4 regions of the Leisingera sp. ANG-S5 genome follow, and region 1 is predicted to be linked to each of the others. Evidence: riboswitches for the same ligand, from Rfam matches in the RefSeq annotation. Region 1 holds a riboswitch; each other region holds the start of a gene.
The links. A riboswitch is a leader RNA that binds a small molecule or an ion and turns the genes downstream of it on or off. The one in region 1 is predicted to bind cobalamin.
Positions count from the first base shown of each region.

Region 1 (5,775 bases):
CAAAGGGGTTGGGCGACAGGTTCAGCACCAGCGAGGTCAGCGCCGCCGCCATCGCCGAAATCGCAATGCCCGCAAGGATCAGCGTCAGCGAGCCGCCCTGCGGCCCGGCCAGCGCCATCACCAGAAACACACCTGCCAGAGCACCGGCCAGCGCCGCCAGCGGCAGGCCCAAGGTGAGGCTGGCCGCCAGCCCGGTGTTGATCGCCAGCACCGCCCCCAGCGCCGCCGAGGAGGACACACCGATCAGCCCGGGCTCAGCCAGCGGGTTGCGCAGGTAGCCCTGCATCGCGGCACCCGCCAGCCCCAGCCCGCCGCCGATAATCACTGCCAGCAGCGCCCGCGGCAGCCGGATTTCCCGCATCACCAGGGTGAGCGGCCCGTAACCCTCGTCAAACAGAGCGGCCAGGCTTTCGCCAGCGCCCACATCAGCCGGCCCCACCGTGAGCGACAGCAGGAACAGCGCCAGCACCGCTGCGGCCAGCGTCAGCATCAGACGGGTCATTCCCGGATCTCCTTCTCCATGAACAGACGGCGCTCTGCGGCCAGGGTTTCCACCGCGCGCAGCACATGCGGGGTGCCGCAGACCCAATCCGCATCGCGCATCTGCCCGGCGCCGCTGCGGGCGGCCAGCTGCCGCACCACCGGATGCGCCAGATTGTCCTCGCTGCGCGAGGCGCGCGGATAGGGCGACGTGCCGATCAGCAATTCGGGCGCCGACAATGCCAGCAGTTCCAGCGGCATATGACCGGAGTGCGCATAGCCCAGCTCATCCGCGATATTGCGCAGCCCCGCCGCGCGCAGGATCCGGCCCGCGAGGGTCATACTGCCGGAAGTGAACCCGTTGGCGGCATAAAGCCCGGCGCGTGGTGCCTCCGGTCCGGCTTGCCCCAGCTTTGCCAGCCGCTGGTCGTAGTCTGCCAGCAGTGCGCGGGCCGTTTCTTCGCGGCCCAGAACCCGACCCATCTGCAGGATACGCGCGCGCACATCTTGCAGCGAGCTGGCGGGCTGGAACACCACCACCGGCACGCCAAGACGGCGCAGCATATCCGTGGTGGCAGGTGTTGAATAGGCGCCGGCAATCACCAGATCAGGCTGCAGCAGGTATATCTCCTCAGCCAGCCCGTGATTGACGGGATAAGCCATGGCTGCGTCAGCCATGGCCGAGGCGCGTGTGTCCCGCGCGATGTAGGAGACCGAGGCCAGCTGGCCGGGTGCCGCAAGCAGCATCGCCAGCTGGTCGGTGCAGAGGTTCATCGACACCACGCGTGACGGCCCGGCAAAGGCGCCGGTGGCGGCCCACAAAAGGGCCAGGGCTATGCCGGGCAGCCAGCACATGGATCAGAACGAGGCCCGCACGCCGACATAGGCGGCGCGGCCGCGTTTGGCGTAGCCCCAGACGTCCGCGTAGTCCTCGTCAAACAGGTTGGTGACACGCCCGGTCAGCACCACGTTATCCGTCAGCTCATACTCAGCAGCCACATCAACGGTGGTGTAATCCGGCAGCTCAGCTGTGGCAAAGGAGCCAAAGAACTGGCTGTCCCAATTACCTGCCACATGCCGGATGTCCGCGGTGACAGAGCCGCGGCCATTGAAAGTATCCAGTGTGGCACTCAGCAGAAGCTCGTGCTCCGGGCGGCGGATCTCGACCGAGCCATCGGGGTTGGTGGCGTCCAGATAGGTGTAGCACAGACGCAGATCGAGGTATTCGCTGGCTTCCAGGCTTGCTGCCAGCTCAACACCCTTGCGGTCGCTGTCACCGGCTTGGTTGCGGTAGGAGAACGTGGTTGCGTTCACCATGTAGCTCTCGATCTCGCCTGTCAGCGTCTCGTCGAAATAGGTCACATCAACCAGGCCGCGCCCTTGAAGGAACGGCACCTCAATCCCGAAATCGAAGCTGCGATTTTCCTCCGGCTGCAAGTTCGGATTGCCGAGATAGGTGGTGGAGCCGAATGTGCTGTTGGCAAACAGCTCAAAGTAAGAGGGGTTCACAACACCGGTTCCAGCCGAGCTGTGCAGGCGCACACCGCTGTCTGCAAAAGTGTAAGAAGCACTGGCGGTCCAGCTGGTGGCGTCTTCGAATACGCTGTTGTTGTCGTGGCGCACCCCGAGCTGCAGGTCCAGGCCGTTGGCAAAGCTGCCGCGGTATTCCAGGGCAATCGAATTGGTTTCGCGCGCAAAGGCCGGGTTGGAACTGCTGGAGTCCTTTTCCCATTCCAGCATCGCGTTAAGAAGGTGGTCTGCTTGATCCGCTAACTGCCCGTCCAGGCCGAAGCTCAGCAGGTACTTTGCTGCTTCCGTTTTGGTCTCGGTCGGGGTGCCGCCATTGAAGGACCGGTCAAAGTCAGTGCGTTCGATTGACAGGCGGTGTTTCAGGCGGCCGCCCAATGTGTCCAGTTCAGCATAGACTTGCGCCAGTTGCTCATCCCGGTCACTGAATTGCGTCGGATCATCCACGACATAGCTAGCCGCATCCGTTGCGGTGAAGGAGGTGCGGTCGCTGTCATAGCGTTCATCCGACGTGCGGAAGTTGAAGCCAAGTTTCAGCCGGTCGGTGACCAGGTAGTCGCCTTTCAATTGCAGTGTATTGCGGCGGATGCCGTCTTCTTCACCGCCATCGCCCGAGGTGTCATAGCCGTCGTCATTGTCATGGGCGAAGCTGAAGGCGATACCGCCGCGCTCGGTCCGCGACGAAACTCGGGCCGAGGCCCGGTAGCCGTCGGACCCCGCTTCCGCGCTGCCGCCGTATTCCGTGCCGATGCCACCGGACTTGGTGATGATGTTGATCACACCGGCGGAGGCGTTGGAGCCGTAGAACACCGACTGCGGGCCGCGCAGGACTTCGATCCGCTCGATATTGGCAGTGTCCAGGCCGGACAGAATGTACTCGCTGTCACCGCCCGAGGCTTCGACGCCGTCGATCAGGATCAGCGTGTGATTGGCTTCGGCACCGCGGATGCGGACCTGGGTAAAACTGTCGCCGGAGCCGTTCACCATCAGGCCGGGGACCGAACGCAGCGCGTCCCGGACGGTGGTGATACCGCGATCTTCGATTTCTTCGCTGGTCAGGACTGAGACTGAGCGGCCGTATTTTTGGGCCTCGACCGGCGTGAAGCCGCCGGAGACGATGATCTCCCCCAGATCGGTGACTTCTTCATCCTGAGCGGTTGCGATTACAGGGGCGGCGGCCAGGGCGGCGGCCAGGGACAGGCTTGCCTTGCGCATATTCCATTCCTCCCGGCCCACGCAGCAAGCACAGGCCAAGCGGCTGCCCATACCTGGCAGCATGTTCATAATTTTGGTCTTTGGAAGGCAATGCCCCCGCAGACGGTGAAAACTGCCACCACTACGGAAGGTCCGTTATCTTCGGCGCGCCCCGCACCGCGATAGGGTGATCATCCTGGCAGGTCTCCTGACTTGCGGGTCGAGGCTTTGCTGCGCCTTCCCGCCCCTTGGGGCAGTGGCATACCGCAGCATTGCTCTCCGCTCACAGTTGCGGGGGCAGTCACGGATTCGGCGCCTGTTGGCTACACCTCACCGTGTTCCCTTTTAACCGGGTGGTCTCCCAGCCGGACCAGAATGGTCGGGACTTAGGCAAACTGAACTTATTCTGTCAAGCGGGAGAATTCGCAACCTGAGTAGAAATGGCCTTGGGCTGGCATCCATATCGCCGAATTTGCCTTTCCAATTTTTCAAGTGACGATGATTGATTACGCATACAAAAAACTTCGAAAGGCAGCGGTGTTTCCCCGTTCCTCTGATAGGAACATGCCTGCCTATTGATCCCTGCAGCACTGCAGGAGAAAAACCATCGGCACCGGACGGCCAAGTGAACAGAACATGATTCTCTTGACTCAGAAATTCCGGTTTGCCATTCAGCCAAGGTGACCGGTTCCGCGAGTGTTTCAATGCGCAGCGGAAGAAATAGGGAACACGGTGCGGCGTACCCAAAAGGGACCAAATCCGTGACTGCCCCCGCAACTGTGAGCGGTGAGTGACGCTGAATACGCCACTGGGAACATCCCCGGGAAGGCCAGCCGAGCCAGGACCCGCGAGTCAGGAGACCTGCCGGACACGGGGACTGAGGCTCCGCTTGCGGGGTTACTGCCCTTTTCCACCGGACGCCGGGGTGCGCGTCTGGCGCGTGTGCCGTTCAGGCGTTTCCGTGCCGCTACTCCCCGTTGTTCATTCCTGATTGCAGGTGCGCCTGTATCGTCGAATGAGGACGAAATGAAACTGAACTACCTGGCCGCTGCTCTGGCCGTTTCCCTGCCGGTTACCGCTTCGGCGCATTTCCAGCTGAACTACACTGAACAAGCGCTGATCGAAAAGCCCGGCGACGTGCCGATGGGCCTGGTGTTCTGGCACCCGATGGCCAACGGCCATGCGATGGACATGGGCAAGCCGGAAGAGTTTTTCATGATCCACAAAGGTGAAAAGACCGACCTGTCGGACCGCCTGGAACCCGCCACCTTCAAAGGGGCTGAAAACGAAGCTTCGGCTTACAAGGCCTCGGTCCCGGTCAAGCGGTCCGGCGACTATGTCGTGGTGACGGTCCCTTCGCCTTACTACGAGGAAAGTGAAGACATCTATATCCAGCAGATCTCCAAGGTCGTGCTGAACCGCAACACGCTGCCCACAGACTGGGACCAGCCGGCTGGCCTGGCGACCGAGATCCTGCCGCTGAACAAGCCCTATAACGTCATCGTAGGCTCCACCTTTTCCGGTCAGGTTTTGGCGGACGGCAAGCCGGTTCCGGGTGCCGAGATCGAAGTCGAGTTCATGGCGTCGGAGCCGGATCTGGAAAAATTCTCAACCACTGATCCCACCGTGGGTGAGATGCCGGGCGGCGCAATTGTTGCCATCGCCGACCAGAACGGCGTTTTTTCCTTTGGCATTCCGAAAGCAGGCTACTGGGGCTTTGCGGCACTCGGGTCCGGTCCGGCGACCGAGCACGACGGCAAGGAACTCAGCCAGGATGCTGTTCTGTGGATCCACGCAGAAGAGCTGAAGTGAAAGTAGACCGATGCATATCGTAGACGGCGCACTGTCGAACCCGGTTGTGATCGGCGGCGCGGTTGCCGCCGTCGGCGGTATTGCCATGGGTCTGCGCAACCTGCCGCTGGAGCGAATTCCTGCGGCAGGTGTTCTTTCGGCCAGTTTCTTTGTGGCCTCCTTGATCCATGTCCCGATCGGGCCCAGTTCGGTTCACCTGATCCTGAACGGGCTTGCCGGGCTGGTGCTGGGCTGGGCCGCATTCCCGGCTTTGTTTGTCGGGCTGCTGTTGCAGGCGGTCTTCTTTGGCTTCGGCGGGCTGACCGTGCTGGGCGTGAATGCGGTGAATATTGCCCTGCCTGCTGTTCTGGTCGGCCTGATGTTCCGGCCGCTGGTGGCGCGCGGCTCGCCGCTGCAAGGGGCGATCTGGGGCGGCATTGGCGGCGGTGCAGCAATTGCCCTCACGACCCTCGCAGTTGCAGTATCGCTGATGCTGTCCGGTGACGAGTTCATCCTTGCCGCCAAGCTTGTGTTCTTTTCCCATATCCCGGTGATGCTGATCGAGGCGCTGTTGTCCGGCGCCGCCATTTTCCTGGCCCGGCGGGTGAAACCCGAACTGTTTGCTGACACGAAAGGAAGCCTGGCATGATCCGCTCCTGCGTTCTGATCCTCACCCTGCTGGCACCGCTGCCGGCATTGGCGCACAATGTGATCTCTGCGGTGTTTCCATCGGGGTCGGACATTGAGGGCGAGGTCGGCTTTTCCAATGGTGATATGGCTCCG
Region 1 covers NZ_JWLH01000007.1:28,785-34,559, forward strand. The annotation lists gene RA25_RS12120 (FecCD family ABC transporter permease) at 1-502, opposite strand, end outside; gene RA25_RS12125 (ABC transporter substrate-binding protein) at 499-1,335, opposite strand; gene RA25_RS12130 (TonB-dependent receptor plug domain-containing protein) at 1,339-3,222, opposite strand; cobalamin riboswitch at 3,383-3,591, opposite strand; cobalamin riboswitch at 3,870-4,084, shown strand; gene RA25_RS12135 (DUF4198 domain-containing protein) at 4,228-5,013, shown strand; gene cbiM (cobalt transporter CbiM) at 5,024-5,641, shown strand; gene RA25_RS12145 (hypothetical protein) at 5,638-5,775, shown strand, end outside.

Region 2 (5,775 bases), on a different contig from region 1:
AGTTCTTGATCATGCCGCGGGCCTTAAGGTTCCTTGCCATATAGGCCACCCGGGACCGCGGAGCGCAAGGGCCGCGCGGTAAAATGTTCGGGGTTTGTTTTTCCGGCGCCCAGGGGTATGCCTCGCCTGCAAAGGCGGAGGGTTCGGGATGGGCGACGGGATAGCGCGAGACGCAGGAGAAACTCCCCAGCTGTATTTTGGCCGGCTGACGGAGGTGTCGCCGCAGGAGATTGCCCGCCACATGTCAGACCCGCGGATGGCCGAGCATATGCCGTTGCTGGCAGGGGCTTGGGATGAGGCCGCCGCAAGGGATTTCGTGGCGGCCAAGGAGGCCTGCTGGCAGCGCGACGGGCTGGGCCATTGGGCGTTTTTGCGCGGGGAAGATTACCTCGGCTGGGGCGGGTTCCAGAAAGAAGGCGCAGAGTGGGATTTCGGGCTGGTGCTGCGGGCGGACTGTTTTGGCCTTGGCCCCGCAATCGCGCGCAAGGCACTGGCGTTTGCCCGCCAGGATCCGCGCATTCCCTTTGTCACCTTCCTGCTGCCGCCGACCCGCCGCCATCTGCTGCCGCTGATACGGCTGGGGGCGGTGCAGACCGGGGCGGTGCAATACGAGGGGCAGCGTTTTTTGAAGTTCCGGCTGGAGACTGGATGAGGCGGGCAAAGAAAAAGGCGGCACCAGACGGGCCGCCTTCTTTTGCATTCAGCTTGCCGGTTCTTAGAACGGCAGCTTGATGTCCTTGGGAAGACCCATGCTTTCGGTCAGCTTGGCCATTTCGTCCTGCGCCTTTTCCGCGGCCTTGGCCTGGGCGTCCTTGATCGCGGCCAGAATCAAGTCCTCGACCACTTCCTTGTCGTCGCCGTTGAAGATCGACGGGTCGATGTCCAGGGCTTTCAGGTCGCCCTTGGCGGAGGCGGTTGCCTTGACCAGGCCTGCGCCGGCCTCGCCGGTCACCATGACGTTGTGCAGGTCTTCCTGCATCTGCGCCATCTTGGTCTGCAGTTCCTGTGCCGATTTCATCATCTTGGCCATGTCGCCAAGACCGCCGAGGCCTTTGAGCATCTGTGTTCTCCTAAGTGCGGGGGCGCAGGGCGCCGTAAGTCATCCCCGCACATATCGCAATTGCGAGCGCGATGAACAAGTGGGGGGAAGCGGTGCAGTCTTCGATTATGCCCAAGGCCTTCTTATCATCAAAGAAAAGCTCGTGGTTATCTACGGCTATGACGAAGGCCAGAAGGCCCCACAGCGCGCCCGCGAGTGAAAACGGCAGTCGCTTTCCGCTATAAAGTGCGAATCCGGCAAGGGCAAAGAGGGCCAATGCAACAGGTTTGGACGAGAGCCGCACAAGGACATCCCATGCGCTGTCTTGTGCTTCCCCTGTGTCAAAGCAAGTGGTGGCAAAGGCGGTGGCCGGCATTGTTAACAAGAGGGCCGTCAGGCCCGCCGTCAGCCGTCCTCGAAGGGATCCCATTCGTCCTCCACCTCGGGCAGGGCTTCGGCGGCAACTTCGGCGGCCAGTTCCTCCGGTGTGCGGATGCGGGTGATTTTGGCCTTGGGGAAGTTCTCTAAAACGGCTTGCACCAGCGGATGCGCGGTCGCCTTCTCGCGCAGGGCGTTCTCAGCCGCGTCGCGGACCTCGGCAATTGTGGGCGCCTCGCCGTCCGGCGCGATGGAGACCACCCAGCGGGCACCGGTCCAGTTCTGCAGCGCCGAGCCAAGCCGGGCGGCCAGATCGCGCGGCGCCTGAGCCGAGGGGGTGAATTCGATCCGCCCGGGCTGGTAGGAAACCAGGCGCACGCCGGTCTCGACCTCGACCAGCAGTTTAACATCGCGGTTGGTGCGGATCAGTTCGACCACATGCTCGAACGACGGGTAGCGGGCGAGGGCAGAGCTGACCTGCGGCGCCAGTGCTGTCACCGTGCCGCCGCCGCCATGGGCCACAGGTGAGCCGCCGGGCGCGCCGCCCGCCGGGCCGCTTTGCGGCGCAGTGCCGCCAAGCGCCTGGGCGCCCATTCCCTGCATCTGCATGCCGCCACCGGGGCCGCCCGGCCCGGGGGGCGGCGGCGGGGGCGTGTCCTGCAGCTTGCGGATCAGCTCCTCAGGCGAGGGCAGGTCAGCCACATGGGTCAGGCGGATCACCGCCATTTCGGCCGCCATCATTGCGTTGGGGGCGGCGGCCACTTCTTCCAGCGCCTTCAGCAGCATCTGCCACATGCGGGTCAGCACCCGCATCGCCAGCGCATCCGCCATTGCCTTGCCGCGGGCGCGCTCATCGGGGCTGACGGTGGGGTCCTCGGCAGCATCAGGCGTGATCTTCACCACTGAGACCCAGTGGGTGATCTCCGCCAGATCGCGCAGCACCGCCAGCGGGTCGGCGCCCTCGGCATACTGACCCGAAAGTTCTGTCAGCGCCGCCGCCGCATCGCCGCGCAGGATCATGTCCATCAGGTCCAGCACCCGGCCGCGGTCTGCAAGACCCAGCATGGCGCGCACCTGATCGGCAGTGGTCTCGCCGGCGCCGTGGGAAATCGCCTGATCCAGCAGCGAAGTCGCATCCCGCGCAGAGCCCTCAGCAGCGCGGGTGATCAGCGCCAGCGCGTCCTCGGCTATTTCGGCGCCTTCGGCAGTTGCGATCTTGCGCAACAGGGCAATCATCACCTCCGGCTCGATCCGGCGCAGGTCGAACCGCTGGCAACGCGACAGCACCGTCACCGGCACCTTGCGGATTTCCGTAGTGGCGAAGATGAACTTCACATGCGCGGGCGGCTCCTCCAGCGTCTTCAACAGCGCGTTAAAGGCGGAGGTCGACAGCATGTGAACTTCGTCGATGATGTAGATCTTGTAGCGGGCCGAAGCGGCGCGGTACTGCACCGAGTCGATGATCTCGCGGATGTCATTGACGCCAGTGCGCGAGGCCGCGTCCATCTCCATCACGTCCACATGGCGGCCTTCCATGATCGCTGTGCAATGCTCGCATTTGCCGCAAGGATCGGTGGTGGGGCCGCCCTGGCCGTCCTCGCCGACGCAGTTCATACCCTTGGCGATGATCCGGGCGGTGGTGGTCTTACCGGTGCCGCGGATGCCGGTCATGATGAAGGCCTGGGCAATCCGGTCGGCGGCAAAGGCGTTTTTCAGCGTCCGCACCATGGCGTCCTGGCCCACCAGATCGGCAAAGGTCTCTGGCCGGTATTTGCGGGCCAGAACCTGGTATTGGGAAGGGGTGGTGCCGCTGGGGGTATCGTTCATGATGTCTCGTGCCGGATTCGATGTGCGGGTGTCCCGCGTTCCGCGCAGGGTATTCAAGCGCAGCCGGTTCGTCCACCGCTGATGGGCTGCTGCCGGGCAGCCAAGAAAAGGTTTTGGATTTGGCGGGTTTGGCGGTTAGAATCCCCTTGCAAGACCCTGGGCGGGAGTGGGAATTGGAACGCAACGCGAGGAGGCGGCATGCGATCTGACGAAGTCTCTGGGACTGCGGCGCAAGAGATGCCTGTGCCTGTGAACATTTCCATATACGAGGTGCCCGTCGCGGGCGGGATGCTGGCGCTGTGCCCCTTGCCTGGCAAGGGCGGCGACTACCCTGGCGACATGGGCCGGATCAATGCCTGGAAACCCGGGCTCGTGATCTCCATGACCACGGCTGAGGAACACGCGGCAGCGGGCAGTCACCGGCTGGGCTGCGACATTCAAAGCATGGCCTGCCGCTGGGTGCATCTGCCTGTGCCGGATTTCGACGTGCCATCCCGGCAGGTGGCAATGAAATGGCCCAAGGCCAGCGCTTCGGCGCGAATGGCGCTGGAGGGCGGCGGCCGGGTGCTGGTGCATTGCAAAGGCGGCTGTGGCCGCTCCGGCATGGCGGTGCTGCGGCTGATGATTGAAAGCGGCGAAGATCCCGCGCAGGCGCTGGCCCGGCTGCGGGCCGTGCGCCCCTGCGCGGTGGAGACGCAGGCTCAGATGGAATGGGCCTACGCCGGTCGTTCCGCGGGGTTCCGGCCGCAATAAGGCGGCAGCTCAGTGCGGCCTGCCGAACCTTGTTTCTGTGCCCTGACTGCTGGCCTAAAGCGCCAGCATCTGCTCTGCCTGATGCGCCTCTGCCGTTTTCGGCAGCGCCTCCATCAGTGCGCAGGGGCGGGCGTCCAGTTTTGAGGCGGCAAAACCGGTGCCGTCGCGGCCGAGGATCGCATCGGCAAACCGGTCCAGCCCCTCGCGCGGGGCCTCTTCTCCGACACCGCAGAACAGCCGGATCCGGTCGTGGCTGGCCACGAACTGCGCCGGGCAGTTGCGCGGGCATCCGTCCAGCGCGCTGGTGCCGGTGATTTCGAAATCTTCCTGGGTCAGCGGCTTGGCCTTGGTCATCGCCTCGGCCAGTTTGGCGATCATCCGCTCTGCCGCCGGGCAGGGTCGCCCCAGGTATTTGCAATCCGTTGCCGCATAGAAATGCGTCTTGTCCGTCCACATCATGTTTGCGCCCTCCGCGCGTAGTGCGGGGGTTCGGGGACAGGAGACCGGATGAGAAAGCGGGAGCCCCGCGGTGCCATCAGACCCTGTCCGGACACCCCGCCCGGGTTCGAGTTTCACATTCGATGGCAGGTCTCCTGACTTGCGGGTCGCAGCTTTCCCGATCCTTCCCGGCCTCTTTGGGGGCCAGTGGCTCTATCGGGGTCGCTCGCCGCTTACAGTTGCGGGGGCAGTCGCGGAATTGGCCTTGCGCTGGGCAGGGCCGCACCGTGTTCCCTTTTCATCCCGGACACAAGATTCTGTGGCGCGGGAACCATCGACACAAGCGGTAGCGGCTTCCGCCTCGAGTCGTCAATCGTTTTTCTGCGGCTGCACATGGGCGGGGAGGGGCCTGTGCATCTGAAGGTGCAGCCCCCGGATCACATCCGAATCGCGCCGCACCCGGGCCAGCTGCCAGCCGCCCTGCAGCAGGATATAGAAATTCTCAGCAGCCGCGCGGGCCTCTGCCTCGGCCAGGCCGAGGCGCTGGGCGTGGGCCGCGGTTTCAGTGATCCAGCCCTCAAACAGTTTGGCGGCGTGCTGGTGGAAGGCCTCGTTCTCCGGCCCCTCGAACAGGGTGGCGGAGACCGGGCAGCCGCTCCATTTGCCCTGTTTGTCAAAGAGTTTCGCCAGTTTGTAACAGACCGTCTTGGCGCCTTCCTGAAACGTCGGGGCAGGAGTGAAAGACGCGTCGATCAGCACCAGCATCTGCTCCGACGCCCAGTCCGCCGCTGCCAGGGCCAGATCGGATTTGCCGTTCGGGAAATGGTGGTAGAGCGAGCCCTTCGGCGCCTCCGCCGCTGCCAGCAATTCGGCCAGGCCGGTGCCGCTGTAGCCCTTGTTGCGGAACAGGCCGGCGGCCGCCCGCAGCAGCCGCTCGCGGGTTGGGACGGGGCCGTCCGGGGCGGCAGAGGGTGTCGTCACGTCAGTCATGACGGCAGGTTGACAGCATTAGACCGATTGGTCCAGAGGTGGAATAGACCAATCGGTCTAGGAGGGTGCCATGCTCGACAGCCATTCAGAACACGCCGCGGATGTCCGGGTGGAGGGCGTGCGCTTTGCCGCTGGTGACGCGGTGCTGGCCGGGCGGCTCTATCACCCTGCGGGACCTGCCAGGGCAGCGGTGGTGCTGAATGGCGCAACCGGGGTGCCGCAGGGCTACTACCGGCATTTCGCGCGCTGGCTGGCGGCAGAGCGGCAGATGGCTTGCCTAACCTACGATTACCGGGACTTCGGGGCCTCGGCGCGCATGCACCCGCGCCGGTCACAGGCCACCATGGGTG
Region 2 covers NZ_JWLH01000002.1:139,251-145,025, forward strand. The annotation lists gene recR (recombination mediator RecR) at 1-13, opposite strand, end outside; gene RA25_RS04245 (GNAT family N-acetyltransferase) at 149-652, shown strand; gene RA25_RS04250 (YbaB/EbfC family nucleoid-associated protein) at 716-1,060, opposite strand; gene RA25_RS04255 (hypothetical protein) at 1,071-1,469, opposite strand; gene RA25_RS04260 (DNA polymerase III subunit gamma/tau) at 1,445-3,301, opposite strand; gene RA25_RS04265 (protein-tyrosine phosphatase family protein) at 3,482-3,997, shown strand; gene RA25_RS04270 (hypothetical protein) at 4,052-4,456, opposite strand; cobalamin riboswitch at 4,564-4,786, opposite strand; gene RA25_RS04275 (TetR/AcrR family transcriptional regulator) at 4,805-5,425, opposite strand; gene RA25_RS04280 (alpha/beta hydrolase family protein) at 5,496-5,775, shown strand, end outside.
Region 2: another riboswitch for cobalamin. It lies ahead of RA25_RS04270 (hypothetical protein); the one in region 1 lies ahead of RA25_RS12130 (TonB-dependent receptor plug domain-containing protein).

Region 3 (5,775 bases), on a different contig from region 1:
CTGACAACGGCCCCGGACAGGAAACGGTCAAACTCAGCAGAGGCAAAAAGCTCGCCTGCGTTTCGTTTCAAACCGGCCACACGACCTGCGCCATTGACCTGAGGTTTGTAAAGGAGGTCAGAACCGTTCCCAAGCTGGAACAGTCGCTGCTGGCGGGTGGCAATGTGATCGGCACTGCAAATCTGCGCGGCGTTATTCTGCCCGTCATAGATTTCCGCGGCTTCATGGGAGATAGTGCAAAATTTGTGCTTGGGGCCACGATCCCCAAGGAGCGCAGAATGCTGATCATCGACACCGCAGAAGGGCCGGTCGGGCTCATGGTCTTTTCCATCGACAGCATCCTGCCCTATTTCGAGGATGAAGTTTTGCCCTTTGCCAAACTGGCCCTGCCGCGCGGTGATCTTGTGAACGGGTGTCTGCTGGATAAGAACAACCAAATTGTCATGATGCTTGATCCGGCAAAGCTCTTGCAGGAGCCAAGTTTTGTGGCTGCGGCCAAAGCCTGCCAGGAGATTTTTCCACCCGAGAAATCGGAAGAAGAGGCCGCTGAACTGGAAGCCCGCGCGGCAAGGCGCACATTTATCAAGTTCACTTTCGAGAAACGGTTCGCGCTCGACACCTCTGAAGTCAGCGAAGTGATCAACCGTCCTTTGGACCTGCTCGAACCGCCGTTTTCACTGAGCTTCGTCGAAGGCATCCTGAATTTGCGGGGAGAGCTTATCACCCTTTTCAATCCACGGGTGCTGTATGGGCTGCCGCCCGGGTCCGGCCGCGATCAGAAAGTGCTGATTTTCAAGCATGACGCGCAAAAGTTTGGAATCCTCGTGGACACTGTCGATGAAATAATCATCACGACGGAGAACCGCGTGGCTGAACTGAAGCCCTTGGACCAGCAGAATACCTCCAAGAGCATTGCTGAGGATGTATCCGGGTGCCTGCAGCACAAAACGCCAGACGGCAGGTTCGAGTCGATTTTGATCCTGGATACGAACGCATTGGTGGACCGGTGCTTCAAGGCGGCCTAGAGCGCTCTGCGCCTTCGGATTCTGCAATTAACTGCCGCGGGTCCTGGGTCGATGCCTGCACGGAGCGTGGAGTTGCATGACTAGACCCGAAGAATTCTGCTGACCGACGAAGTTTTTCTTGCCGCAAGAGAAGTGATGCGCTACCCGCGCTTTACCGGTCCCGTAAGGGCTAAGAGGGAATCCGCGGTGCCGCCTGGCGCCAAACGGAACTGCCCCCGCAACTGTAGGCGGCGAGTGCTGTCCCATCGTGTCACTGGGCCTGAAGGGTCCGGGAAGACGGGACAGACAGTGACCCGCCAGTCAGGAGACCTGCCGGTGAAAACCGAAACACACCGGACGGGGTTGTCCGGGGAGGTTGCCGGCTAGATGCGTCGCCCGTTCCTGGCGCCGCAAGAAGGGGAAACCCTCCGCCTTGCTGGTCAATGCCCTTCACCCGTTCTCCGGTCATTGACACATGGAGATCGAAGATCATGTTTCTGCGTTCCGGCCTCATGGGCCTTTCATTCGTTGCGGCAGCTCAGGCCGCAGCAGCCAGCGAAAACTTTCCGCTGACTATTCAAAACTGCGGTGAAACCGTCACTTTCGAGGCACCGGTTGCGTCCTCCGTGACCGTTGGCCAAGCCGCAACAGAGGTACTTTATGCGCTGGGTCTGGGTGGCAAGGTGCTGGGCACCTCGGTCTGGTTCAACGATGTTCTGCCCGAGTACGCCGCACTGAACGACAAGGTTGAGCGCCTGGCCGACAATGACCCAAGCTTTGAAAGCGTTGTGGCCAAGCGCCCGGGCCTGGTGGCTGCCCAGTATGAGTGGCATATCGGCCCCGAAGGCATCGTCGCCAAGCGCGAGCAGTTTCATGATCTTGGTATCCCGACCTATGTGATGCCCGCGGACTGCGTCGGCAAGGACAACACCACCGGCGGCGACGGCACCCGGACCGAGATGTTCACCACCGACAGCCTCTATCAGGGCATTGAGGAATTGGCGGCGATCTTCGGCGAGGCAGAAAAAGGCGCTGAGCTGGTCGCCGACTACAAGGCTCGTGAGGCCGCGGCTGTGGCCAAGGCGCAAGAGGTTGCGCTGGACGACGCCTCCGCTGTGTTCTGGTTCTCCTCGCCCGAGATGGAAAGCGACCCGTTCGTGGCCGGCCAGAAGGGCGCACCGGGCTACATGATGCAGCAGCTGGGCCTGAAAAACGTCATTGAGACCGACGAGGAATGGCCGACCGTCGGTTGGGAGACCATCGCGAAAGCCAACCCGACGGTGATCGTGATTGCCCGTATGGACCGCCGCCGCTTTGCCGCTGATGACTACGAGAAGAAGCTTGAGTTCTTGCGCAATGACCCGGTCGCCAGCCAGATGGATGCGGTTAAAAACAACCGCATCGTGGTGATGGACGCCCAGGCGATGGATGCCACTATCCGTGCCATCCCGGCGCTGGAAGACCTGGCGGAAGAACTCAGCGCGATTGGCAACGGCGCATGAGTGCAGCCGCCGTACTGGCCTGGCAGGGCATCCGGGGCGCTTGCCTTGCCCTGCCGGTGCTGGCCGCGGCGGTTCTGGCAGGCGCAATGATCGGGGAAACCTCGCTTGCGCCTGACCTTGTCTTGTCCGTTTTGGCCAACAAGCTGGCCGGGGCGGGCCTACCGGTGGACCCGGTGGATCAGGGCATCATCTGGAGCTACCGGCTGCCGCGGGCGCTGGTGGCTGCGGCCTGCGGGGCGGCGCTGGCGGTTGCGGGTGTAGTGCTGCAGGCCTTGCTGCGCAACGCGCTGGCGGACCCTTACATTCTGGGCATATCGGCCGGTGCCTCGACCGGGGCGGTGGCGGTCACCATTGCAGGTCTTGGCGGCGGCGCCCTGTCACTGTCCTTTGGTGCCTTTAACGGCGCACTGCTGGCGTTTGGCTTTGTCGCCATTCTGGCGCGGGCCGCCGGGGCAGGGGGCAACCGCGCCGCAGCGGCGCAGATCGTGTTAGCGGGCATTGCCGGCTCGCAGCTATTCAATGCGCTGACCGCTTTCATTATCGCCAAATCCGCCAATGCGGATCAGGCCCGCGGCATCATGTTCTGGCTGATGGGCAACCTCAGCGGTGTGCGCTGGCCGGATGTGTGGCTGGCGGTGCCGCTGGCGCTGGCGGGCTGGATGATCTGCCGCTTTCATGCCCGCGCCCTGGACGCCTTCACCTTTGGCAGCGACTCCGCGGCCTCGCTTGGCATCACGGTCCGCCGGGTGCAGGTGGTGCTGATTTTTGCCACCGCGCTGATGACCGCGGTGATGGTGTCGATCGTCGGCTCGATCGGCTTTGTCGGCCTTGTGATCCCGCATGCGGCACGGTTCCTGGTAGGCCCCGGCCACCGCAGGCTGATGCCAGCAGCGGCGCTGACTGGCGCCGTGTTCCTGATCGCCGCCGATATCGTCTCCCGCATCATCATCCCCGGCCAGGTGCTTCCCATCGGGGTGGTCACCGCTCTGATCGGGGCGCCGTCCTTTGCGGTGATCCTGGTGCGCGGGCAAAGGACTGCGAGATGAGGATCGAAGCCCGCAACCTGTCTTTCTCAGTGCGCGGCAAAACTCTGCTGCAGGACGTCTCGCTGGCGGTGCAGCCGGGTGAGACGCTGGCGCTGGTGGGCCCGAACGGCTCCGGCAAATCAACCCTGATGCGGCTGCTGTCGGGCCTGGCCAAACCCTCGCATGGCGAAGTGCTGCTGGCGGACCAACCGCTGGCCCGGCTGACCCGCCGGGAGATCGCCCAGCGGATCGCCATTGTCGAACAGCAGGCCGACACGGCTGAGCGCATCACCGCACGGTCCGTCGTCGAGCTGGGCCGCACCCCCTGGCTGTCGGCGCTGAAACCCTGGAGCAGCGAAGACACCCAGCTGGTGGACAAGGCGCTGCATACGGTGGAAATGGAGGGCTTCGCGCGCCGCGAATGGGCCACTTTGTCCGGCGGCGAACGGCAACGGCTGCACATTGCCCGCGCCCTTGCGCAACGGCCGGGGCTTCTGCTGCTGGATGAGCCGACAAACCATCTGGACATCCACCACCAGCTGTCCATCCTGAACTGCATCCGGAACCTGCAGGTGACAACCGTGGTGGCCCTGCATGACCTGAACCAGGCCCTGACTTGCGACCGTGTGGCGGTGCTGTCACACGGGCGCCTGGTGGCCTGCGGCGCACCCAGCCAGGCATTGGCTCCGGAAACCGTATCTGAGATTTTCGGCATCCAAGCACGCTGGGTCCAGGATGCCGAGGGCGCGGGTCCCTTTCTGTCCTTCCAATTGGCCTGAGACATCAGGGGGACTGGCGCCCAGCCATGCCGGATTTTTCAGCTTAGCTCGCCGGAAAGGTCGCAGGACTGAATGAAGGCGCAGCACTCCTCTGTCAGTGCGGAAAAGCGGGACCGTTCGCGCTGGTACAAGTAAACCTCCCGCTTGTCGGGAAGATCGGCAATCGGGCGGAAGGCAGTGGCCTCCGGCATGAACCGGGCAACTGTCTGTGGCAGAACCGTGACCCATTTTCCGGTCCGGACCATGGTGATGAGCGAATGGGTGTTGTGGATCGTCACGTCGGCATTACTGCTGGCCTCAACGAAGCGCTCGTTACGGATCAGGCTGCATAGGGCGTTGCGGACAAAGGATGCACCGATCACATCAGCAATGGTAGGGGCAGCCTCCTGCTGGTACAGCGGATGATCGGTGGAACAGACCAAGCCAAAGCGGTCCTCGAACAGAGGCACGGCCCTGACGCCATTCAGCGGATGATAGCCGGAGGCGATGCCGATATCGGCCTTTCCCTCCGCCAGTGCATCCAGCACCTCCTGGGTGTCGGTGTCGCGCAGTTCCACCTTGAGGCCCGGATGCCGTGCCGTCATGTGCTCCAGCACTGCCGGGAAAACCAGTGCCGCAACCGATGGAACCGACACGATCTGCAACAGGCCGTGGGCTGCTTCTGCCGCCAATTCGATGCTTTGCACGGTTTGGTCGAAACGCCGGACCTGCTGCTGGGCCAGTTCAAAAACCTGCGCGCCCAAAGGCGATAGCTGGTTTTTGCGCTCGCCCTCGAACAGCCGTTTGCCCAGATGCTCCTCCATCTGCTTCAGCGTCATTGAAACGGCGGATTGGGTCCGGCCCAGCCGGTTGGCGGCCTCGGACAAGTTGCCGGTCTGGGCCACAGTGCAGAAGGCGCGCAGCATTTCGATTTTCAATGCCATGCTTCAAAAATCCTGAAGTTCTTTACAGTTTATTGAGTTTGACTGATGCTGTTGGTGGAGTCCATCCTGCTGCAAACCTGAAATTCAGCATCTGGGGCTTCTCCGTGACCAAACTGAACCTGATTGCCGGCGAATGGCTGGCGGGCGAAAGCGAAATCGAAAACCGCAACCCTTCGGATCTGAGCGATCTGGTCGGCATGTTTGCCCAGGCCAGCTCCGATCAGCTGGAAGCGACCCTGGATCAGGCGCAGATCGCACAGCGCGAATGGGCCGCCTACGGCCTGGAGCGCAAGCAGGCGGTGCTGATGAACATCGGCAATGAGCTGATGGCCCGCGCCGAGGAACTGGGCACGCTGCTGAGCCGCGAAGAAGGCAAGCCGCTGGCCGAGGGCAAGGGCGAGGTTTACCGCGCCGGCCAGTTCTTCACCTATTACGCCGCCGAATGCCTGCGCCAGATCGGTGAAAACGCCGACTCAGTTCGCCCCGACATCGAAGTGGACGTGCGCCGCGAGGCCGTGGGCGTGGTGGCAATCATCTCCCCC
Region 3 covers NZ_JWLH01000016.1:86,206-91,980, reverse strand. The annotation lists gene RA25_RS19010 (chemotaxis protein CheW) at 1-1,025, shown strand, start outside; cobalamin riboswitch at 1,164-1,356, shown strand; gene RA25_RS19005 (ABC transporter substrate-binding protein) at 1,496-2,506, shown strand; gene RA25_RS19000 (FecCD family ABC transporter permease) at 2,503-3,552, shown strand; gene RA25_RS18995 (ABC transporter ATP-binding protein) at 3,549-4,310, shown strand; gene RA25_RS18990 (LysR family transcriptional regulator) at 4,349-5,233, opposite strand; gene RA25_RS18985 (aldehyde dehydrogenase family protein) at 5,338-5,775, shown strand, end outside.
Region 3: another riboswitch for cobalamin. It lies ahead of RA25_RS19005 (ABC transporter substrate-binding protein); the one in region 1 lies ahead of RA25_RS12130 (TonB-dependent receptor plug domain-containing protein).

Region 4 (5,775 bases), on a different contig from region 1:
GATCCTGCGGCAGAAGATGGGGTTCCTGGCGGCTTCGGTTTTGACAGAGAAGGGCCGCGATCTGACCGGCTTGTCGCGGTCGGACCTGAGGCGGCTGGCGGCGCGGCATGCGGAGGAACTGCCGGAGGAGTTCGAGGGGCTGGCAGCGCTGGTGCGCTGGGCCGAGGGCGGCGGCAAGTGGCCGAAGATCACCTCGGATCATCCGGCCTATTTTTATTCCTTGCGGGCATCGGACACGCCGTGCCGCGATCTGGTCAACATGCTGCTGGCGGAGCTGTGCCCGCATGACTTCCGCCAGATGTTCATCTGCCACAAGGAAGAGTTCTACCGCCAGTACTGCGGCTGGCCGGAGACCAAGAAGGCCTATGCTGCGGAGTTCCTGGCGCGGGAATATGCGGTGGACAAGGCCGGCGCGCGCGCCGCACTTTTTGGGCATGAGCCGGACATGGAGGGGCGGATGCCCCGGCTGCCGCGGAACCGGCGCAAGGCGGTGGTTGACCGGGTCGGCCCCTGGGGCGCGGTGAACCGGGTGAGGGGGCGATAGGATGGTCCTATTGGAGAAACTTAATTCTTCCCGGATCGCTTGCGATCCGGTTCGCGCCCGACCCGCCCCCGTCATGCCGGAGGCGTGCTTTCAGCACGACGGCGGGCGTGAAACGCCCACCCTCGGGACGGGGCGCGAACCTGTGTTGGATGTGAAAACCCAGGAGCAACAGTGATGTTCGGCTTTATCCGCCTGATCCTGATCCTCTTGGTGGTGCTGACCGTGGTCTATGCCGCAGTGTCGCTCTATTCGCGCGAGATGCGGCGGCTGAAGCTTAAGCGGCGCTGGAAAGAGAAGGGGTTGACCGGCGACCGCGCGGCCTTCATCCAGCGGGGGCTGAAACAATACGACAACTCGTTCCGGCGCAAGCTGATCCTTCTGGTCTATATCATTCCGCTGGGGGCGCTGGCGCTCCTGATCTACGTCATTAACTTCATGTGAGGTCCACCCCCATGCGTTTCATCAAATGGGCTTTCCTGATTACCTTCTGGGTGCTGTTCGGCGCCTTTCTGCATTACACGCTGCCGCAGTATGACGTGGTGCGGATCGTCAACACCTACGAGGAGCGGCAGGAGCTGAACGACTGGACGCGGGTTTTCTGGTCCAAGCCCGACGACCAGTCGGCGCAGCTGATCAACCGCGATGTGCAGTTCATCCAGGCAGTGCGCGCCAACGGCCGCAATATGGTCTACCGCAACGAGGACACCGGCTGGAACTGGCCGCCCTATTTCAAGTTCGACACTGCGAACCTCTATACGGACGCCAATGACAGCATCTCGACCAAGGCGAACCCGGAGTGGGTGGCGGTGATGCATTACGGCTGGCGCAACGAGTTCCTGTCGATCTTCCCCAATGCGGTGACAATCAAGCCGGTGGCGGGGCCGGAAGATAAGCCAACCAACTGGTTCTCGATCATCTTCCTGGTGCTGCTCGCGGCGCTGTTGTGGGCCATCTATGTGCGCTGGCGCCGGTTCCGTCAGGCGCGGATCGACCCGATGATCGAAAGCGCCGAGGACAGCCTCTATGCGGCAGGCGATGCCATTGCTGAGCGCAAGGGCCGGTTCCGGCGCTGGCTGGATACCTGGAAATCGAAGTGACGGGAGGGGCCGCCGGATGGGCGGCTCTGAAAGACACAAACGGATGCGCGGGCCTGAAGCGGCCCGCGTTTGTTTATTCGATCCGGTCCAGCACCCAGTCCAGTGACGGGGTGAAATCGTCAGCCGCAAGCGCCCCGCGTGGTGCCGCAGTGGCAGCGAAGGCGAAGCCGTGTGTGTAATCCACCAGCAGGCAGAGAAGGGTGCGGGCCTCTGAGCCGGATACGCCTGCGGCGGTGATTTCCGCCTCGATCAGCCGGGTCAGCCCGGTCAGGGCAGGACCGATCAGGGACGGGTTTTCCAGGATGCATTTCGCAAGTTCCGGGTGCCGGGTCACCTGGGTGCAATAGCGGGTCATCAGGTCACGCAGCCGCAATTTGGGCGTTGCCGCTTCTGACGGTGCATCCGCGCCTTCAAATGCAATGGCGACGAGGGATGCAATCATCTCGTCCCTGGTGCCGGCGTGATGGGCAACGGCCATAGGGGTGACGCCAAGCGCCGCAGCCAGTGCCTTGAACGTGAGGGCCTTGCTGCCACCTTCGTCAAGCAGCTCCAAGGCTTTCTGCAGCACATCATCCTTGCTGAGGGTGCGGCTGCCCTTGGGCGGGCGACCCATGCGCGGGGGCATTGGTCAGGCCACCTGGAACGTGGTCTGGACCATGCCGGTGGGCAGGATGCGGGAGCTTGCCACCTTGAGGTCGATGTCCCGGTCCAGGCTGCCGAACAGGGGGATGCCGCTGCCGATCAGGATCGGAACCGTTGTGATGGTCAGATCGGCGATCAGCCCCTGGCGCAGGAAGGACTGCACCATCCGGCCGCCGTCGACATAGGCGCGGGTCCAGCCTTGCTCTTGCAGCTCCTGCATAAGGTCTGCGGGTGCGGCGGTGCTGAGGCGCACCTTGTCCTTCAGCTCTTCGGGAATGTCCTGTTCACTCAGGCTGTTGCTGAGGACCACAACCGGTTTGGTGTAGGGCCATTGGCCGAACCCCAGCACGGTGCGGAATGAGCCCGTCCCCATGACCAGCCCGTCTACGCTGTCCATGAAGGCGGCAAAACCGCCATCGTCATCTTCGGCATCGGGCTGTTTGAGCAGCCAGTCCAGCGAATGGTCCTGCCGGGCCACGAAGCCGTCGAGGCTGGTGGCGATGAAGACGTGGCCGGTGGTCATCGGATTCTCCTGCATATCATTTAACTATACGTCATATAGTTAAATGCAATTCGTGTTCCAAGGGGCCAGCGTAAGATTCGCTGCGTGCGAATCGATCTGCAGCGGCTGGCAGCGCCTAACCGCATGAAAGATAAGCGCTTGCCGCAAACGGGCTGGCGGATGCCGGTTTGAGATTCTGGACATCCCTGTCCCTGCAGGCATGGCAAACATGCATGTCTTTTTCCGGTTTTGGCGGGTCGGATTTGTCTCCGCCGGCGGCGCGGGATTCGGGCATTTTCCGCTTCAGCAAGGTGCCGCCCCTAGGGGTGGAGAATTGGGAAGCTGGTGAAATTCCGGCACTGCCCCCGCAACGGTGACCCCGGGCAAGGCATGGCAATAACCACTGAAGCAGCGGCTTCGGGAAGGTGCCAGGCCCCGCCGCCGAATGGCCCCGGGACAGTCCGGAAACCAGCCTTGCCCCGAAAACGTCAACCGCGGGCGGCGGCGGGGCGGTTGCAGGCGCGTGGCCTGCAATCTCTCTATCCATGCCCGCAGCCAAGCCAACCTGCCGCGGGGATGCGGCAAAGGAGAGAAGCAGATGCTTCACGACAGCGAAATTCTGGCCAAACTGGTCGCCCGTCAGAAAAACTATTCCCTGGAGCAGGCGTTCTATACCGATCCGGGCGTGCTGGATCTGGACATGCGCCAGATTTTCTACCGCGAATGGCTGTTTGCCATTCCGGCCTGCGAAATCCCGAAGGGTGGCAACTTCGTGACCCATCAAGTCGGCACCTATAACGTCATCATCGTGCGCGGCACCGATGGCGAGGTGCGGGCCTTCCACAACGCCTGCCGCCACCGCGGTTCGGTTGTGTGCAAGGCCAAGAAGGGCAATTCGCCCAAGCTGGTCTGCCCCTACCACCAGTGGACCTACGAGCTGGACGGCTCGCTGTTGTGGGCGCGCGACATGGGGCCGGATTTCGATGCCTCCAAACACGGGCTGAAGCCGGTGCATTGCCGCGACCTGGCCGGCCTGATCTACATCTGCCTGGCGGATGAGGCGCCGGATTTCGATGCCTTCGCCGCGGTTGCGCGTCCCTATCTGGAGCCGCATGACCTGGGCAACGCCAAGGTCGCCTTTGAAAGCTCAATCATCGAGAACGGCAACTGGAAGCTGGTCTGGGAGAACAACCGCGAGTGCTACCACTGCGGCGGCAACCACCCGTCGCTGTGCCGGACCTTCCCGGAAGATCCGTCGGTGACCGGCGTCGAGGGCGGTGAGACCCCGCCGCATCTGCAAAAGCATTTCGACCGGATCGAAGCGGCGGGCGTGCCGGCACAGTTCCAGATCGATGCGCGCGGCCAGTACCGGGTGGCGCGGATGCCACTGAACGAGGGCGCCGAGAGCTATACCATGGACGGCAAGGCGGCAGTGGCCAAGAAACTCGGCCGGGTGCCCTTTGCCGATGCCGGCACGCTCTTGAAGTTCCATTACCCGACCACCTGGAACCACTTCCTGCCAGATCATTCCATCGTGTTCCGGGTGACCCCGATCAGCCCGACCGAGACAGAAGTCACCACCAAGTGGCTGGTGCACAAGGACGCGGTGGAAGGTCAGGACTATGACCTGAAGCGGCTGACCGAGGTCTGGGTCGCCACCAACGACGAGGACCGCATCGTGGTAGAGGACAACCAGCGCGGCATCAACTCGCCCGCTTATGAGCCCGGTCCCTATTCGGAAGTGCAGGAGAGCGGCGTCATCCAGTTCTCCAACTGGTACGCCGACCATCTGACCCGCGCGCTGACCGGCCGCCACCTGATCGCGGCGGAGTAAGCGTATGGGACTGCAGGCCAACTTCGAGACGCTGGACGAAACCCTGGCGTGGAAGGACGACGAGATGCTGGAATGCGTCTCTGTCGTGCCGGAAGCGCCGAACACCGCCACCTTCAGCTTCCGCGCGCCTTCGGGCGCGTGGTTCAAATACCAGCCGGGCCAGTTCCTGACCCTGGAGCTGCCGGTGCCGGGGGAGACAGTCTGGCGGACCTATACGATCAGCTCCTCGCCGTCGCGGCCCTTGTCGATCTCAGTGACGGTGAAGGCGCAAGGAGACAGCATCGGCACCCGCTGGATGCTGGACAGCCTGAAACCGGGCATGTTCCTCAAGGCCTCCGGCCCGGCGGGCGTGTTCACCCTGCCCAAGCGCCCGAACGGCAAGTTCCTGTTCATCTCCGCAGGCTCCGGGATCACACCCAGCCTGTCGATGACCCAGTACCTGTTCGACCGCGGCCAATCGCCGGACGTCTGTTTCATCAACTGCGCCAAGCGCCCCAGCGAGATCATCGCCCGGCGCCAGCTTGAGGGCATGGCGGCGCGGGTGCCGGGCATCAAGCTGCACTTCGTTGTGGAGGAGGACGACCCCTATCAGGTCTGGACCGGCTACCGCGGGCAGCTCAATCAGATCATGCTGGGCCTGATCGCCGGTGACTACCTGGAGCGCGAGGTCTATTGCTGCGGGCCGGAGCCGTTCATGCAGGCGGTGCGCGACATGCTGAACGGTCTGGGCTTCGACATGGAGAACTACAACCAGGAAAGCTTTGGCGCGCCGGTGGAGACAGAGGCAGATGCGCCGGAGCTGGACGATGTTGTTCCGGCAGAAACCGCCGCCGCCGAGATCACTTTTGCAGCGTCGGGCGTCACCGCAACCTGCACCGAGACCGACACCGTGCTGGCAGTGGCCAAGGCGTCGGGCCTCAACATCCCGTCGGGATGCACCTTCGGCATTTGCGGCACCTGCAAGGTCAAGAAGACCGCAGGCGACGTGCATATGGTCCACAACGGCGGCATCTCGGAAGAGGACGTGGAGGCAGGGTATATCCTGGCCTGCTGCTCCAACCCGATTGGCCGGGTCGAAGTGGAAATCTGATCTGTCGGAGGGCCTCCCGCGGGCCCTCCGCTCCCTTCTGGTCCGGGCCTGCGGCGATAAAGGGAT
Region 4 covers NZ_JWLH01000010.1:231,055-236,829, forward strand. The annotation lists gene RA25_RS15675 (DUF6638 family protein) at 1-544, shown strand, start outside; gene RA25_RS15680 (hypothetical protein) at 719-985, shown strand; gene RA25_RS15685 (DUF1523 family protein) at 997-1,641, shown strand; gene RA25_RS15690 (TetR/AcrR family transcriptional regulator) at 1,715-2,266, opposite strand; gene RA25_RS15695 (dihydrofolate reductase family protein) at 2,270-2,821, opposite strand; cobalamin riboswitch at 3,078-3,276, shown strand; gene RA25_RS15700 (aromatic ring-hydroxylating oxygenase subunit alpha) at 3,384-4,619, shown strand; gene RA25_RS15705 (hybrid-cluster NAD(P)-dependent oxidoreductase) at 4,624-5,709, shown strand.
Region 4: another riboswitch for cobalamin. It lies ahead of RA25_RS15700 (aromatic ring-hydroxylating oxygenase subunit alpha); the one in region 1 lies ahead of RA25_RS12130 (TonB-dependent receptor plug domain-containing protein).